One region of the Halomonas sp. RT37 genome, then DNA from elsewhere that is predicted to be linked to it. Evidence: riboswitches for the same ligand, from Rfam matches in the RefSeq annotation. Region 1 holds a riboswitch; the other holds the start of a gene.

The links. Region 1 has a riboswitch for thiamine pyrophosphate ahead of NFG58_RS06785 (sodium:solute symporter family protein). Riboswitches for the same ligand answer to the same signal wherever they lie in the genome.
Region 2: linked by a shared signal. The riboswitch ahead of thiC (phosphomethylpyrimidine synthase ThiC) and the one ahead of NFG58_RS06785 (sodium:solute symporter family protein) in region 1 are both predicted to bind thiamine pyrophosphate.

What each region holds. Positions count from the first base shown of each region.
Region 1 covers NZ_CP098827.1:1,522,208-1,529,325, reverse strand. Annotated here, with positions in the region: gene NFG58_RS06800 (TolC family outer membrane protein) at 1-806, opposite strand, end outside; gene NFG58_RS06795 (diguanylate cyclase) at 1,284-2,963, opposite strand; gene NFG58_RS06790 (hypothetical protein) at 3,135-3,923, shown strand; TPP riboswitch at 3,983-4,085, shown strand; gene NFG58_RS06785 (sodium:solute symporter family protein) at 4,166-5,611, shown strand; gene NFG58_RS06780 (LLM class flavin-dependent oxidoreductase) at 5,727-7,016, opposite strand; gene NFG58_RS06775 (3-oxoacyl-ACP reductase) at 7,016-7,118, opposite strand, start outside.
Region 2 covers NZ_CP098827.1:1,341,606-1,348,723, forward strand. Annotated here, with positions in the region: gene thiC (phosphomethylpyrimidine synthase ThiC) at 135-2,087, opposite strand; TPP riboswitch at 2,165-2,299, opposite strand; gene tenA (thiaminase II) at 2,311-2,979, opposite strand; TPP riboswitch at 3,061-3,214, opposite strand; gene NFG58_RS05995 (GSCFA domain-containing protein) at 3,978-5,036, shown strand; gene NFG58_RS06000 (hypothetical protein) at 5,033-5,737, shown strand; gene mdoH (glucans biosynthesis glucosyltransferase MdoH) at 5,937-7,118, opposite strand, start outside.

The DNA.
Region 1 (7,118 bases):
TGATTGGCCACTTCCACCGCCAGCCGTGCGGCTGACAGACGAGGATTACGCTGCATCGCCAGCTCGATCCAGGCCTCGACTGACGACGGTTCCGGGCTCGCCAGGGTCAGGTCCTCATCGACCAGGCTAAGCTCCACCGGACGCACGCCGCTGACCTCGGCCAGGGCATTGAGGGCATCGCGCAGACGGTTGGCCACGTCCAGCTCCCGCGCCTCGACCTGCAGAAAGCGCGCCTGGGCGTCGAGCAGATCGATCTCGCGAATCAAACCGTCCTCGAAACGCGCCCTGACCTGCTCGAGATTGGTCTGGACCTGCTTCTTTTCGGCCTGCAGGAAACTCAGGTTTTCCGACAGGGCGAGTACCGCAAAGTAGCGTTCGGCCACCCGCAGGTAGAGATCCTGGCGCGAGACCTCGAGCTCGGACGCGGCCTGCTGGATCTCCAGCTTGGCCTGGCCAAAGGCTGCCCAGCGGGAATAGTCATAGATCGACTGCTCGAGCGAGACACCGTAGACGGTGGTCGGGTAGGACGTGCTGCCGCTGCCGTAGACCTCGTTGTCGGTACTGACGATGTCCTGGGAGATCTCGCTGCGCTCGACATTGACATTGATCTGCGGCAGCAGCGCTGAGCGCGCCTGATAGTAACGCTCATCGGTGGCCTGCTTACCATGAAAGTCGGCCTGAAACTGAGGATCGCTGTCCACCGCGAGCTCGTGAAGTTCCAGCAGACTTTCTGCCAGCACGGACGGAGCAAGCAGGCACGCCCACCCGCCCAACGCCAGGCCGAACGCAAGCTTGTTGAGATGCATGATGATTTTTCCCCTGCGCACCGGTGGGACAAACACCGGCATTACGCAACTGCTTTGTAATATTTTATTAACAACGGATGTACGATATTACCCACATCTTTTGTAGGAACACAGCTCCTATCTACTCTTTTGCAGGCAACATGATCAACGCAGTATCGACGCAGTAGGAAACTACATCGCAAAAGATGAGAAAGTTCATACCCGCTATCGCATTCCGCAACCGAAGGGAATCGGGTAACACATTGAAACCTGGAAAGTTCAGGAACTACGCCTAGGCAGGAGGCACTCTTCGGGGCCGAGGGTGTGGTGAAAATCCCGTGACGGGAAGGTGATGCCAGGGCCTGCCAGCCGCTGTCACCTCAGCCCAGCCACCTGAGATTACCCAACCACCCACACTGGGCCTTTCAGACTAGACCGCAAGCACGAGCAAAGTCCTACGTCAGCGATGACAACGCTGCACCTGGCGACACCTGGGCACTATTCATCCTGGCTGGCAATGCGGTTGCGACCACTACGCTTGGCGCTGTACAAGCGCCGGTCGGCGCGCTCGAACAGCGGTGCAAATCCCTCCCCCTTGCGATACTGGCTGACGCCGATGCTGATGGTGATGCGAATCGTCTGTCCATCCGACAGGGTGATTTCCCCCCCTTCCACCGCACGACGCACCCGCTCGGCCGCCTTGATCGCCTCGGGCAAGGCGGTGCGCCGCATGACCACCACGAACTCCTCGCCGCCGGTGCGCGCCACCAGATCGCCATCACGCAGGCAGTTGGCTACTGTCTGCGCCAGCCAGGTGAGCACCTGGTCACCGGCCGAATGACCGAAACCATCATTGACCTGCTTGAAGAAGTCGATATCGACCGCGGCCAGCGAGAACACCATCCCGCCACTGTCGCATTCCTCGATCAGGCGGGTGACGTGGCGATCCAGCTGGCTTCGATTGGGGAGTCCGGTCAAGGCATCGGTCATCGCCTGGTCTTCCAGCTGATCACGTTCGAGGCGAATACGCTCGACCTCCATCTCGTTGGAAATGACACGTTCGACGGCCCCGACCAGTAGCCGGACCAACTCGATGTCGACCTCACTGAAGGCGTGCCGGCGCACCGACGGACTGGAGAAGTTCAGGGTTCCCCAGACCTTGCCCTGGATCCGCAGCGGTGCACCGATATAGGTCTCCAGCTGAAAGTTCTCGTAGCAGGGGTGGCCCTTGACTCGCTCGTCCTGCCCGGCGCGGTGGGTATGGAAGACGTCATCGGCGTCGAGGGTCAGCCGACAGTAGGTGTCACCCAGTGCAAAGCTATCGCCGGCCCCTACTGGCGCATTATCCGAGGCCGCCCAGCGCACCGTGTAACGCTCCCCCTCGACCTGACTGACCAGCGCGATATCCAGCCTCAGGTAGCTCAAGGCGTCACGCAGCAGCATGTCGACGATCTCTGATACTCCGATATCGGTGCGATTTACCCCGGTATGGACATCCCGTAACAACTGGATCATCGAGCGATACTCGGAGACGTCCTGGATGATGGCGTAGAAGCCCATCACTTCATCTTCCACCAGGTCCGGCAGATAGTGGACCTTGAAGTAGATCTGGCGACCATCCTGGAGCACCAGGGAATCCTCGTAGCTGACCTCCTGCCCCGCCAGCGCCAGATCGAAACGTGGCCGGATCTTGGCGTAGGAGTCTGCATCGAGCACCGAAGACACCGGCTGCCCCATCAGCGCCTCGGCAGGCAGGCCGATGAAGTCGAGGTAGGCACGATTGTTGAAACGGAAGCAGAAGTCGCGGTCGACGTAGGCCACCATCACCGGCAGGTGGTCGGCCATCCGCGCGATGACACCGCGGCTTGCCTTCTGCCGAGCCGACAGTCGCAGCACCAGCCCACCATCGGCCAGGCGACAGCAGCTACCATCGCCCATTTCCAGCGGCATCGAAGGCTTGGCAGCGTGAGCGGCACCCCGGGAGACCCAGGCTTCAGCTACTGCCGCGGCCTCGCCAGGCAGCTCTGCCAGCCCCCGCCCGATCCAGACGTCTCCAGGCTCGCCCAGCACGCGCACGGCATCACCGACCACGTCGTGCACCTGCAACTCCGGCGTCAGGCGTACCAGCACCGTTCCGGACGACACCAATGCCTCTTCCACCCAGGCAAAACGCTCCATGAGGACATCTCCTTGCGTAAGCCCTGCCCTGGACCGGCAGCAGGTCAATACCCTGGCGGCTCGCGTGCCGTCTTCTCTAGCCTATGAAAAGATGCTTATAGATGCCGGATTATTTCGCTTGCCCGCTTCCACGCTATGCTGGCGTGGCCGACACCGCCGCGGGAGCTGCCCATGATCCACCAGGACCTTGTCGCCATCGAACACGCCCTGACGCTGGCCAATCGCGGGGATACCAGTTGGCTGTGCACACGCCTGGACACCCCTGCTCCCGCCTTCCCCCACCTGAGCGTCACCAGCGATGCCGATGGCCCCGGGTACGCCGGACAGCCCATCTTGCTGACCCAGGCCCGGGGCGGCGGCGCCTGCCTGGTCAATATCGACAACAACGCCAACGATGGCACCCCCTGTCTGGTCGAGCGCCTGTCACCGAGCAGCGAGACCCTGGTGCACCTGGAGGTCATCCATGCAACGCTCGCCGGCCAGCCATCGCTGATTCGCCGCGTCAGCCTGGGCAGTACGTCCATGAACCTGCAGCGACCCACGCCAACCAGTCCGCTGGTCCAGATCGGCGACGACGTCGTCGAGGTGCTGATCCAGCCGGCCTTGCGTCTGGTACTGACCGGCCACTCTCCGGTCAATGCCGACCTGGCGCGCCAGGGACAACGGCTCGGCTTCGAGGTCATCCTGTGCGCCCCAGACCACCCCGACACGCATCACTCGACAGCGCCCCTGCCGGCAGGCGTCGAGTTCCAGCGCGCGCCCGCGGCTCCCTTCCTGCGCGGCGGCGGCGGGCACCGACGCACCCTGGTGATGGACGCCACCGACGCCTCGGCCATTGTGCGAGCGAGCCGCGAGGCCTGCTGTCATGGCTATCTGGCGATGGCTGACATCGATCCACGCCGGGCGGCAAACTGGCTTTACGATGGCTGGCACAGCCTGCGCACCTCGCCCACCGTCTGACGCCCCGTCGCTGCGGCCAAAGCGCCAATTGACAGCCATCGGAGGCGGTCCTACGCTGTGCGCATTCCTGGGGGAGCCTGACGGCTGAGATTCCGCATCACGCGGTAACCCTTTGAACCTGATCCGGGTCATGCCGGCGAAGGGAAGGATGGTTGCGTTATCTCCTCTTTCTTCCTGTCCGCCGCTCGTCCCGCCTGTCCACCGGTCCCTGCGGACAACGACAAGAAAGAGGTCTTCTTTCGATGATGCTCGATCCCACCTGGACGGCGCTGTGGCTTCTGCTGTGCGCCGCCATCTTTGCCATCCCCGGCCTGATCTATGCCCGACGTCGTCAGGGCGGCCTGGATGACTACATCTCGGCTCGCAACAGCCAGAACACCCGCGCCACGGTGTTGACCCTGGTGGCCACCACCCTGGGCACCTGGATCCTGTTCGGCCCCGCCCAGGCGGCCACCTGGGGCGGCATCGGCGCGGTACTGGGCTATGCGCTGGGTTCCATGGTACCGCGCCTGGTGATGATCCCGCTGGGACGACGCATGCGTGAGCTGATCCCCGAAGGCCACGGCCTTACCGAGTTCGTGATCCATCGCTACGGGCGCACCATGTACGCCTTCACCCTGACGATCATGCTGTTCTATCTGTTCATTTCGCTGGCGGCAGGCCTCACCGCAATCGCCCATATGGTCACCCTGCTGGCGCCGATCCCTCTGTGGCTGACCGCCTGCGTAGTGATGATCGCGACCCTGCTCTACACCTTCTACGGCGGCCTGCGCACCACCATCTTCACCGACAAGGTACAGATGCTGGTGATCCTGCCGTTGCTGGCGCTGCTGCTGGTGTTCGGCTGGCAGGCCGCCGGCGGCGTCGCGCCGACGCTCGAGGGCCTGCAGGAACGTGCGCCCCAGTTGCTGGATGTCACCGATGCCGGTGGCCTGCGTGCCGGCCTGACGTTCTTTATCGCGGTGATGCTGACCGGCCTGTTCTACCAGGGCACCTGGCAGCGCATCTACGCCGCCCGGGACAGCAAGGTGCTGCGGCGGGGCTTCTGGATCGCAGGGCTGTTCAACTTTCCGGTGATCGTGCTGATGGGCCTGTTCGGCCTGGCCTTCGTCGGCCTCGGGCTCGAGGGAGACGGTTCGGTGGCGCTGTTCAGCGTGCTGCTGTCCGAGGTGCCGCGGTGGTTCGCCCTGGCCTTGATTCCGCTGGGTCTGGCCCTGGTGATGAGCAGTGCCGACACCACCGTCAACGCCACCTCCAGCATCATCGCCGTCGACATGCACCGGCTGCTGCCCCAGGCCAGCGAAGCCACCCTGATGCGCCTGGCACGCTGGCTGATCGTCGCCGCAGCGGTGCCGGTGACCTGGGTGGCGGCCCAGGGCTACAGCGTGCTCTATCTGTTCCTGCTGGCGGACCTGCTGTGCTCGGCGGCGGCCTTCCCGGTGTTCTTCGGTCTGTTCAATCGCCGCTACGACGGGCGCAACGCGGTCCTCAGCACCGCTGCAGGTCTGGTCGCCGGGCTGGCGATGTTCCCGTCCCCCAGCGGCGGTACCGCCACCCTGCTGGAATCCTTCCTGCTGGCGGCCTTCGTGCCGGTGCTGGTCTCGCTGGTGCTGATGAAGCTGCTGCCATCCCGCCAGGACTATGACTTCACCCGCATGGGCAGTCTGGTGCGGCGTTTCCAGAGCTGACACCGCCACGCTGACAGCCTGGCAAGGCGTGATAAAAAACAGCGGGACGTGCTGACGCGTCCCGCTGTTGTCGTTTCAAGGCCTGGCGATCAGGGGCCCTGGCAGTTCCGGCTCATCAGCGCCCGGGCCGCACCAGCCCCAGGTGATCGCGCAGGGTGCGGCCCTGGTACTCGCGTCGAAACAGCCCGCGGCGCTGCAGTTCCGGTACCACTTGTTCGACCACGTCCTCGATGCTGTCCGGCAGCGACGGCGGCATCAGGTTGAAGCCGTCCGCCCCGCCCTGCTCGACCCAGCGCTGCATCTCGTCGGCGATACGCTCCGGGGTGCCGACCATGGTGCAGTGGCCGCCACCGGCGGCGAGCCGTCCCAGCAACTGGCGCAGCGTCGGTCGTTCGCTCTCGATGATCCGCAGAATCGTGGCGTAGCGCCCCTTGGGCCCGCTGAAGGCCTCCAGTGGCGGCAGCTCGGGCACCGGGGCATCCAATTCCCAGTCGCTCACGTCCTGACCGATGAACTGACTCAACTGGCGCCGGGAGCTGTCCACCGGCAACAGTTCGTCGAGCTCCCGCTGCTTGCGTCTGGCCTCCTCTTCGGTGGAGCCGACGTAGGTGACGAGCCCCGGCATGATCGCGACCTTCGGTCTGCCAGCGGCCTTTACCCGGGCCTGAAGGTCGCTGTAGTAGGCCTGGGCCGAGGGCAGATCGTAGGCCACCGCGTAGATGGCCTCGGCGCAGCGCGCGGCCAGGTCACGGCCCTGATCCGAGGCGCCTGCCTGGAACAGCACCGGGTGGCCCTGGGGCGGACGCGGCACCGTCAGCGGGCCATCCACCAGAAAGTGCTCGCCGTGATGATGGATGGGACCGACCCGGCTGGCGTCGACGTAATCGCCCTGGCGATCCCTCACCAGGGCGTCGTCACTCCAGGAGTCCCACAGCGCCAGCACGGTATTGGCGAATTCCTCCGCCCGGGCATAGCGCTCGGCGTGGCTCGGCATGGCCTCGAGCCCATGGTTGCGCGCCTCGCTGTCGAACATCGAGGTCACCAGGTTCCAGCCCAGGCGTCCGTCGGAGATATGGTCCAGCGAGGCCAGCATGCGCGCAGCATGAAACGGCGTATAGAAGGTGCTGGAGACGGTCGAGATAAGCCCGATGTGTTCGGTGGCCCGCGCCATGGCCGCCAGCATGGTCAGGGGCTCCAGGGTCCACAGCGGACCGTCGGCGATGTTGCCCGCGGCGTGACCATCGGCGAAGAACACCGCATCGAAGCGACCCCGCTCGGCGAGCCGCGCCAGCTCCTCGTAGTAGCGGATATCGGCCAGGCGCTCGACGCTGGAACGGGGATGACGCCAGGCCGCCTTGTGGTGGCCACAGCCCATGATGAACAGATTGAGGTGCATGCTGGCCATCAGTCCTTCACCAGTCCGCCGTCGACCACCAGGTTCTGGCCGGTGACCGCTCGCGACCAGGGCGAGGCGAACAGTAGCGCAGCGTCGGCAAACTCTTGCGGC
Region 2 (7,118 bases), 180 kb from region 1:
TGAGCGTCAAGTGCATGAATCTTCGAGTTAGACTTTTGTCTAACTTTGTGCGGCAGAACTGGGACCAGGCGTACAAGACGTGCATCCCCGGGCAGTCGAACGCTGCCCGGGGATGCGCCGGGGAGTGGCTTGTCTCAGACTTCCTTGTAGAGCTCCGCGCCTTGTTCACGGAAGGCCCGGGCGCGCTCCTCCATGCCGGCCATGACGGCGTCGCCGTCACCCTCCAGGCCGTTGTCGCGGGCGTAGTCGCGGACCTCCTGGCTGATCTTCATGGAACAGAACTTGGGGCCGCACATGGAGCAGAAGTGGGCCACCTTGGCGGAGTCCTTGGGCAGCGTCTCGTCGTGATAGGCGCGGGCGGTGTCAGGGTCCAGGCCCAGGTTGAACTGGTCCTCCCAGCGGAACTCGAAACGCGCCTTGGACAGGGCGTTGTCGCGGCGCTGGGCGCCGGGATGCCCCTTGGCCAGGTCGGCGGCGTGGGCGGCAATCTTGTAGGTGATGATGCCGGTCTTGACGTCGTCCTTGTCGGGCAGGCCCAGGTGCTCCTTGGGGGTGACGTAGCACAGCATGGCGCAGCCGTACCAGCCGATCATCGCCGCTCCGATGCCCGAGGTGATGTGGTCGTAGCCCGGGGCGATATCGGTCACCAGCGGCCCAAGGGTATAGAAGGGCGCCTCGTCGCAGTACTCGAGCTGCTTGTCCATGTTCTCCTTGACCAGGTGCATGGGCACGTGGCCGGGGCCTTCGATCATCACCTGGACGTTGTGGTTCCAGGCGATATGGGTCAGCTCACCCAGGGTCTTGAGCTCCGCCATCTGGGCCTCGTCGTTGGCGTCGGCCACCGAGCCCGGGCGCAGGCCATCGCCCAGCGAGAAGGCCACGTCGTACTGCTTGCAGATCTCGCAGATTTCCTCGAAGTGGGTGTAGAGGAAGCTTTCCTGGTGATGGTAAAGGCACCACTTGGCCATGATCGAGCCACCTCGGGAGACGATGCCGGTGACCCGGTTGGCGGTCAGCGGCACGTAGCGCAGCAGCACGCCTGCGTGGATGGTGAAGTAGTCCACGCCCTGTTCGGCCTGCTCGATCAGGGTGTCGCGGAACACCTCCCAGGTGAGGTCCTCGGCCACGCCCTTGACCTTCTCCAGCGCCTGATAGAGCGGCACGGTGCCGATCGGTACCGGCGAGTTGCGGATGATCCACTCACGGGTTTCGTGGATGTTCTGGCCAGTGGACAGATCCATGATGGTATCGGCGCCCCAGCGGATGCCCCAAGTCATCTTCTCGACCTCTTGCTCGATGGAGGAGGTCACCGCCGAGTTGCCCAGATTGCCATTGATCTTCACCAGGAAGTTGCGCCCGATGATCATCGGCTCGGCTTCCGGGTGGTTGATGTTGGCGGGGATGATGGCGCGCCCGGCGGCGACTTCCTGGCGCACGAACTCTGGGGTGATCTCCTCGGGAAGACGGGCGCCGAAGCCCTGCCCGGGATGCTGGTGGTCAAGGATGCGCTCGACCTCATCGCTGCCTCGATAGCCATCGGCCAGGGCCTGTCGACGCTGGTTCTCGCGGATGGCGATGAACTCCATCTCCGGGGTGATGATGCCGCGGCGGGCGTAGTGCAGCTGGGTAACATTGCCGGCGCGGCCATCGGCGCCACGACGTGCGCGGCGCGGCGTACGAGTCAGTTCGAAGCGCAGCGGAGCGAGCGTCGGGTCGTTGGCACGTCGGCGACCGTAGTCCGAGGTCGGGCCATCGAGCCATTCGGTGTCGTCGCGCTCCTCGATCCAGGGCCGGCGCAACTCGGCAAGCCCGCGGCGCAGGTCGACCTCGACCTGGGGATCGGTGTAGGGGCCGGAGGTGTCGTAGACCAAGAGCGGCGGGTTGGCCTCATCGGCCCCGGAGGTGCGGGTCGCCGACAGCGAAATCTCGCGAAACGGCACCCGCAGGTCGTCGCGGGAGCCCTGTACATGGACCTTGCGAGAGCCCGGCAGCGGCGCAACCGCGGCCTGGTCGACCTGGGCGGTCTCGGCCAGGAAGTGCGCACTATGGCGGGGTTTGTTTGAGGAAACGGGTTGATCGAGCGGCATTGGCTTGTCCTTCTCACGGCACTGGGTGCTGTCGTTGTTGTAGGCATGGCGCGAGGAAGGAGGGGGCGTCGTGGCCTGGGCCGTGAGCGCTTGATCCCTACGCTGGTCCTCACCGCGATGCCATGGCATCGGGGTTACCCCCAGATCAGGTTCAACGGGTCCCATGCGCTGCATGATCTCAGCCGCCTCTGGCGGCCCCCCGTCAAGCGTGGTGCTGATTGTGTTAGTCGCTTAGATCGAGTCCCATCTTCCAGAAGTCGATCTCGAGTCGTGTTGCGTCGGCGAAGATCCGTGACAGTCGCGCGAAGCGCTCGCCGGACACCTGGCCAAGCTGATCATCGAGCCAGGCCTGCTCCTGGCGCGCTGCGGCCTGGAAGTCGTCGCTTTCGTACATGGCGATCCAGGCGTCGAAGGGGTTGTCGGCACCGCGCAGGGTGTCCGGGCGGGCGTTGAGGTTTCGTGCGATATCGGCGTAGCCGACCATGCAGGGGGCCAGCGCCACGTGCAGGTCCAGGAGGTCGCCGCGGCTGCCGGCGTCCAGCACGTAGCGGGTATAGGCCAGGGTGGCGCGGGCTTCGGGCAGCTCGGCGAGTTCGGCCTCGCCGATGCCCCAGTCGCGGCAGAAGGCGAGATGCAGGCCGAGTTCCACGTCGAGGATGGTCTTCATGCCGTCGAAGGCGCCGCGCAGCTCGTCGAGGCTGTGGCTCTTGTAGGCCGCCAGGGCGTAGGCCCGGGAGAACTGCAGCAGAAACAGATAGTCCTGCTTCAGATAGTGACGGAAGCTGGCGTCGGCCAGTTCACCACGGCCAAGGGCGAGCACGAAGTCGTGTTCGATGTAGGCGTGCCAGTCATCGCGGCAGGCGTCGACAAGATCGGTAAAGCGGTAGCCCATGTTGCCTCCGGTTGGTGCGAATCCGGAGAGCGGCGGCCAAGGACACGGCGACGAGAAAGGAGGGAGGTGCGCGCGCAGGGGCTGGCACCACCGCCTGATTCCCTACGCCGGTTCAAGGTGTGAAGCCACACCGCACCCGGATCAGGTTCCACGGGATCGGCGCTGGCGGCCGGTGATTCGTCACCCTGGCCCTGCGCCATCTCAGCCGGATTCACCGGCACCCCGTCAAGCGAGTCTGGATCGAGTCTAGCATGACCTCGAAGGGAGTCCACCTCGGCTTGGCAAGAACCGATCCCGATCAGTAGATACGCCGCTGGGGGGAGGAGGTTTCCACGATATCGCGAGAGTGCAACTGCCCAGATATCTGGAGAAGTTTCCGCATGGTTGAGAATGCATTTTATCCGATTGAGGAAATGTGGCGAAGTAGAGTCCTGATTGATCAATTCGACAAAGTTTCGACGATTTTGTTGTTATTTAAAGGGATATTTGCGTGGTTTTTCCTGGATGTTCTCTGGATTGTATTTGCGTGTTTTGCGGCTGCCTGATAGAGAATATGTGAGAGAATCTAGAGTGAAAAAAGTACGTTTGTTTTATCGATATTCTGACAGTCGTTGTGCGCTTGACGACTCCTTTGTGAAGAAGGGCAGAAAGTGACAGGTGTGTTGGTCCCGTTTTATTGGCAGCATTGGTTCGCCGAGCTTTCATGGAAGCTAAAAATGCTTGCTTTGTTCTCTTTTGAACCACCCGTGGGTCAGGTAAATGGTGCATGGGGAAGGTTTTTATGAAGGGCTCCGGGGCCGTTGTCAGTGCTCGTTTCTCAACACAATAGACAAATATTTCGCCTATCTTTTTTTATGCAAATATTTTAGAAAGGAAGACGAGATGCCAGTGTTGGCGTAAACATTCCTATTCGTCGTGGCAATGTGTGATTTAAGATAGACGTTATCAATTTTGTTCGTTCACGACCGATGTTATATCTTATATCTGAGGTGATTAATATGAATCCATATTCGACACTTCCAGACCGTGCCTTCTGGAAAAAAGCTGTATCCGAAAAGTCGTTTTTTGACATATCCAATTTGTGGTCTCCACAGTTCAAGATCACAAAGGATAGTAGGGTGGTTACCTTCGGTTCCTGCTTTGCGCAACATATTGGAAATGCTCTTGATAGCAGAGGGTTCAACTGGGTCTCGACAGAAACTCCACCCAAGGGACTCTCGCAGGAAAATGCAAAAAAATACAATTACAATATTTTTTCGGCCAGAACCGGGAATATATACACTACCTCATTGTTGAAGCAGTGGGTAGAGTGGGCAACAGGGATAAAAGAGCCGCCTGAGGAGATTTGGGAAAAGGACGGACGGTTCTATGATCCCTTTCGCCCCGTGGTGGAACCAGAGGGTTTCTGTAGTAAAGAAGAGTTAATGCTCTCTCGAGAGGAGACAATAAAAGCGTTTAGGGAATGCATCGTCTCATCAGACTTCTTTGTCTTCACCCTAGGGTTGACTGAAAGCTGGTTCAATGCGGAATACGGCTACGAGTATCCGATGTGTCCCGGAACTTCAGCAGGGACCTACCTGAAAGGTATCCATGCGTTCAAGAATCAGATGTATCCCTCTGTGATGAATGATCTGCGAGATGCCATAGAAATAATGCGTCATGAGAATCCTGCGCTACGCCTTATATTGACAGTTTCCCCTGTTCCTTTGGTAGCGACCAACTCCAGGAACAACGTGATCGTCGCTACAATGGAATCCAAGTCAGTGTTGCGCGCCGTGGCTGGGCAAATTGCTAGAGGTTGTAATTATGTGGATTATTTTCCTTCGTATGAAATAATCAACAGCCCGGTTTTCAAGGGGGTGTTTTTCGAACCCAATCAACGAAGTGTTAACCCCCACGGTGTCGATTTTGTGATGAATCATTTTTTTTCTTCTCTGAGGACAAAGTTCGGCGCTGAGATTTTCGGAAAACAAAACAAGAGGGTAGGTAACGTAAAGAAAGTTAATGATCTGGTTTGCGAAGAAGAGATCTACGACGCCTTTGGAGGTAAGGAATGAAGAAAAATATTTGTGTGCTGGGCAATAGCCACGTTGGTGCTTTGAAAAGAGCCTGGGACCTGATGCCGGAGTGGCATCAAGAATATAATCTTGTCTTCTTTACCGCTAGAAGTAATGGCTTGGGTGGACTGATTCTCATCGATAATAAACTTGTTCCAAAAACAGCTAGATTAAAGAGAACCATCACCTATACATCGGGTGGCAAGAGTGAAATTGATATCGTTGAATATGACCTATTCTTGATTTACGGACTTCAGATGGAAGTTTTTTTTGTCGAACTTGGGAAGTTTTTTTCATCAGCAGTAATAAAACAAGCCGTGCAGGATAGTGTCAAGGGTACGACGTCCTGGAAGATCATGGAAATGATCAGGAGCGTGACCAATAAAAAGATATATGTTGGACATAATCCCCTGCCTATTCAGAAGAAAGGTGATGATAGAAGTTATCCTCCGGAAAGCTACCTGTCCGGAATAAAGTTGATGAACGATGAAGTGTATGATAAATGCAATGCCGAGTTGATCGCTCAGCCTGCTGATACCATCGTCAACGGATGTTTTACGGAGCGGGAGCTCTCGAAGGGAAGTAAAAGATTGCCTGTAGGGGATGCCATGGATGAGGAAGCGCATCCAGACCATGATATCAGGCATATGAACGAAGAGTTCGGGAAAAAGTGGCTATCCTGCTTTTTAAGTAGAGATTGACAAAGGGTTGTCCTGGCGGATGTGTGTTATTCGGAGCTGGAGAACGCTCTTTGTAGAGCAAAGCGTTACCACCAGACAGCGGCAAACAGATGAATCATGGATCACGCCACTATGCTTGACGTGTTGTAGTCCGCTGGGATTCCCCCTCCGGATGATGCAAAAGGAGGGGGAGGACACAACGCTGTGCCACGGCACCGGCTCAGTCGACGGGCTTCTCGCCGGAGACTTCCGGCGCCGATTCCGTGCCGTGCTCACGAAAGGACTGCACCGGCATCTCGCGGGGGATTTCCCGTGGCGGCTCGGCCGGGGTCGCCGGCGGCGGTGGTGCCTCGGCGACGCGAAGCTCGCCTACCACCGCCGGGGGGCGGGTCTCGCTCGGGACCAGCAACAGGCCGGCGCGCCTCAGGGCCCGGCCGATGCTCAGGCTGGAGCTCCAGCGGACCAGCGGAGCGGCCATCACCAGGCCGAGCCACACCGGCGTCAGCCAGATGAAGAAGCTCGGGGTGAAGGCCCAGGTCACCAGCGCCCACAAGGCGCCGATCAGTGACCATAGCCAGGTGTGGCGAAAGGCTTCCTTCCAGGGCAGGGCGCGGCCCTCGCGGGACTGTGGATCCCAGGCCACGGTGCGGCCGCTCAGTACCTGAATCACGAAACGACTGTGGAACACCATCATCAGCGGCGCGATGAGCATGGCAAACAGCGTCTCGAGCAGCATGCTGGCGACGAGCCGGGCCCGTCCGCCATAGGCCTGCGGGTTCTGGATCAGCCCCAGCACCAGCCCCAGTACCTTGGGCATCAGCAGCATGCCCAGGGTACCGATCAGCAGCGGCATGATCAGGTTGGGTGGGGCGATCGGCCAGTCGGGAAACAGCTGCGAACTCGAGGTGAAGAAGTTGGTCGGCACCAGCGCCCGGATCAGGGCGTCGATGGTGCTGATCACCAGGATCGCCAGCCACACCAGCGACGACAGGTAGGCGAGGGCACCGAAGAAGAAGTGCAGACGGCTGAGCACGTGCAGTCCGCGCCCGCCGAGCAGGCGCATATGCTGCAGGTTGCCCTGGACCCAGCGCCGGTCGCGTTTGGCGTAGTCGAGGATATGACTCGGCATCTCTTCGAAGCTGCCGCCCAGGTCGGTGCGCATGCGCACCTGCCAGCCGGCACGGCGCAGCAGCGCCGCCTCGACGAAGTCGTGGCTCAGGATATCGCCACCCAGCGGTGGCTTGCCGGGCAGCTCCGGCAGGCCACAGGCATCGGTGAAGGCGTCCACGCGAATGATGGCGTTGTGGCCGAAGTAGTTGGCCGCGGTGGCGTGCCAGAAGCTCAGACCGCTGGCCAGCATCGGCGAGTAGAGTGCAGCAGCGAACTGGTTGGCGCGGCCAAA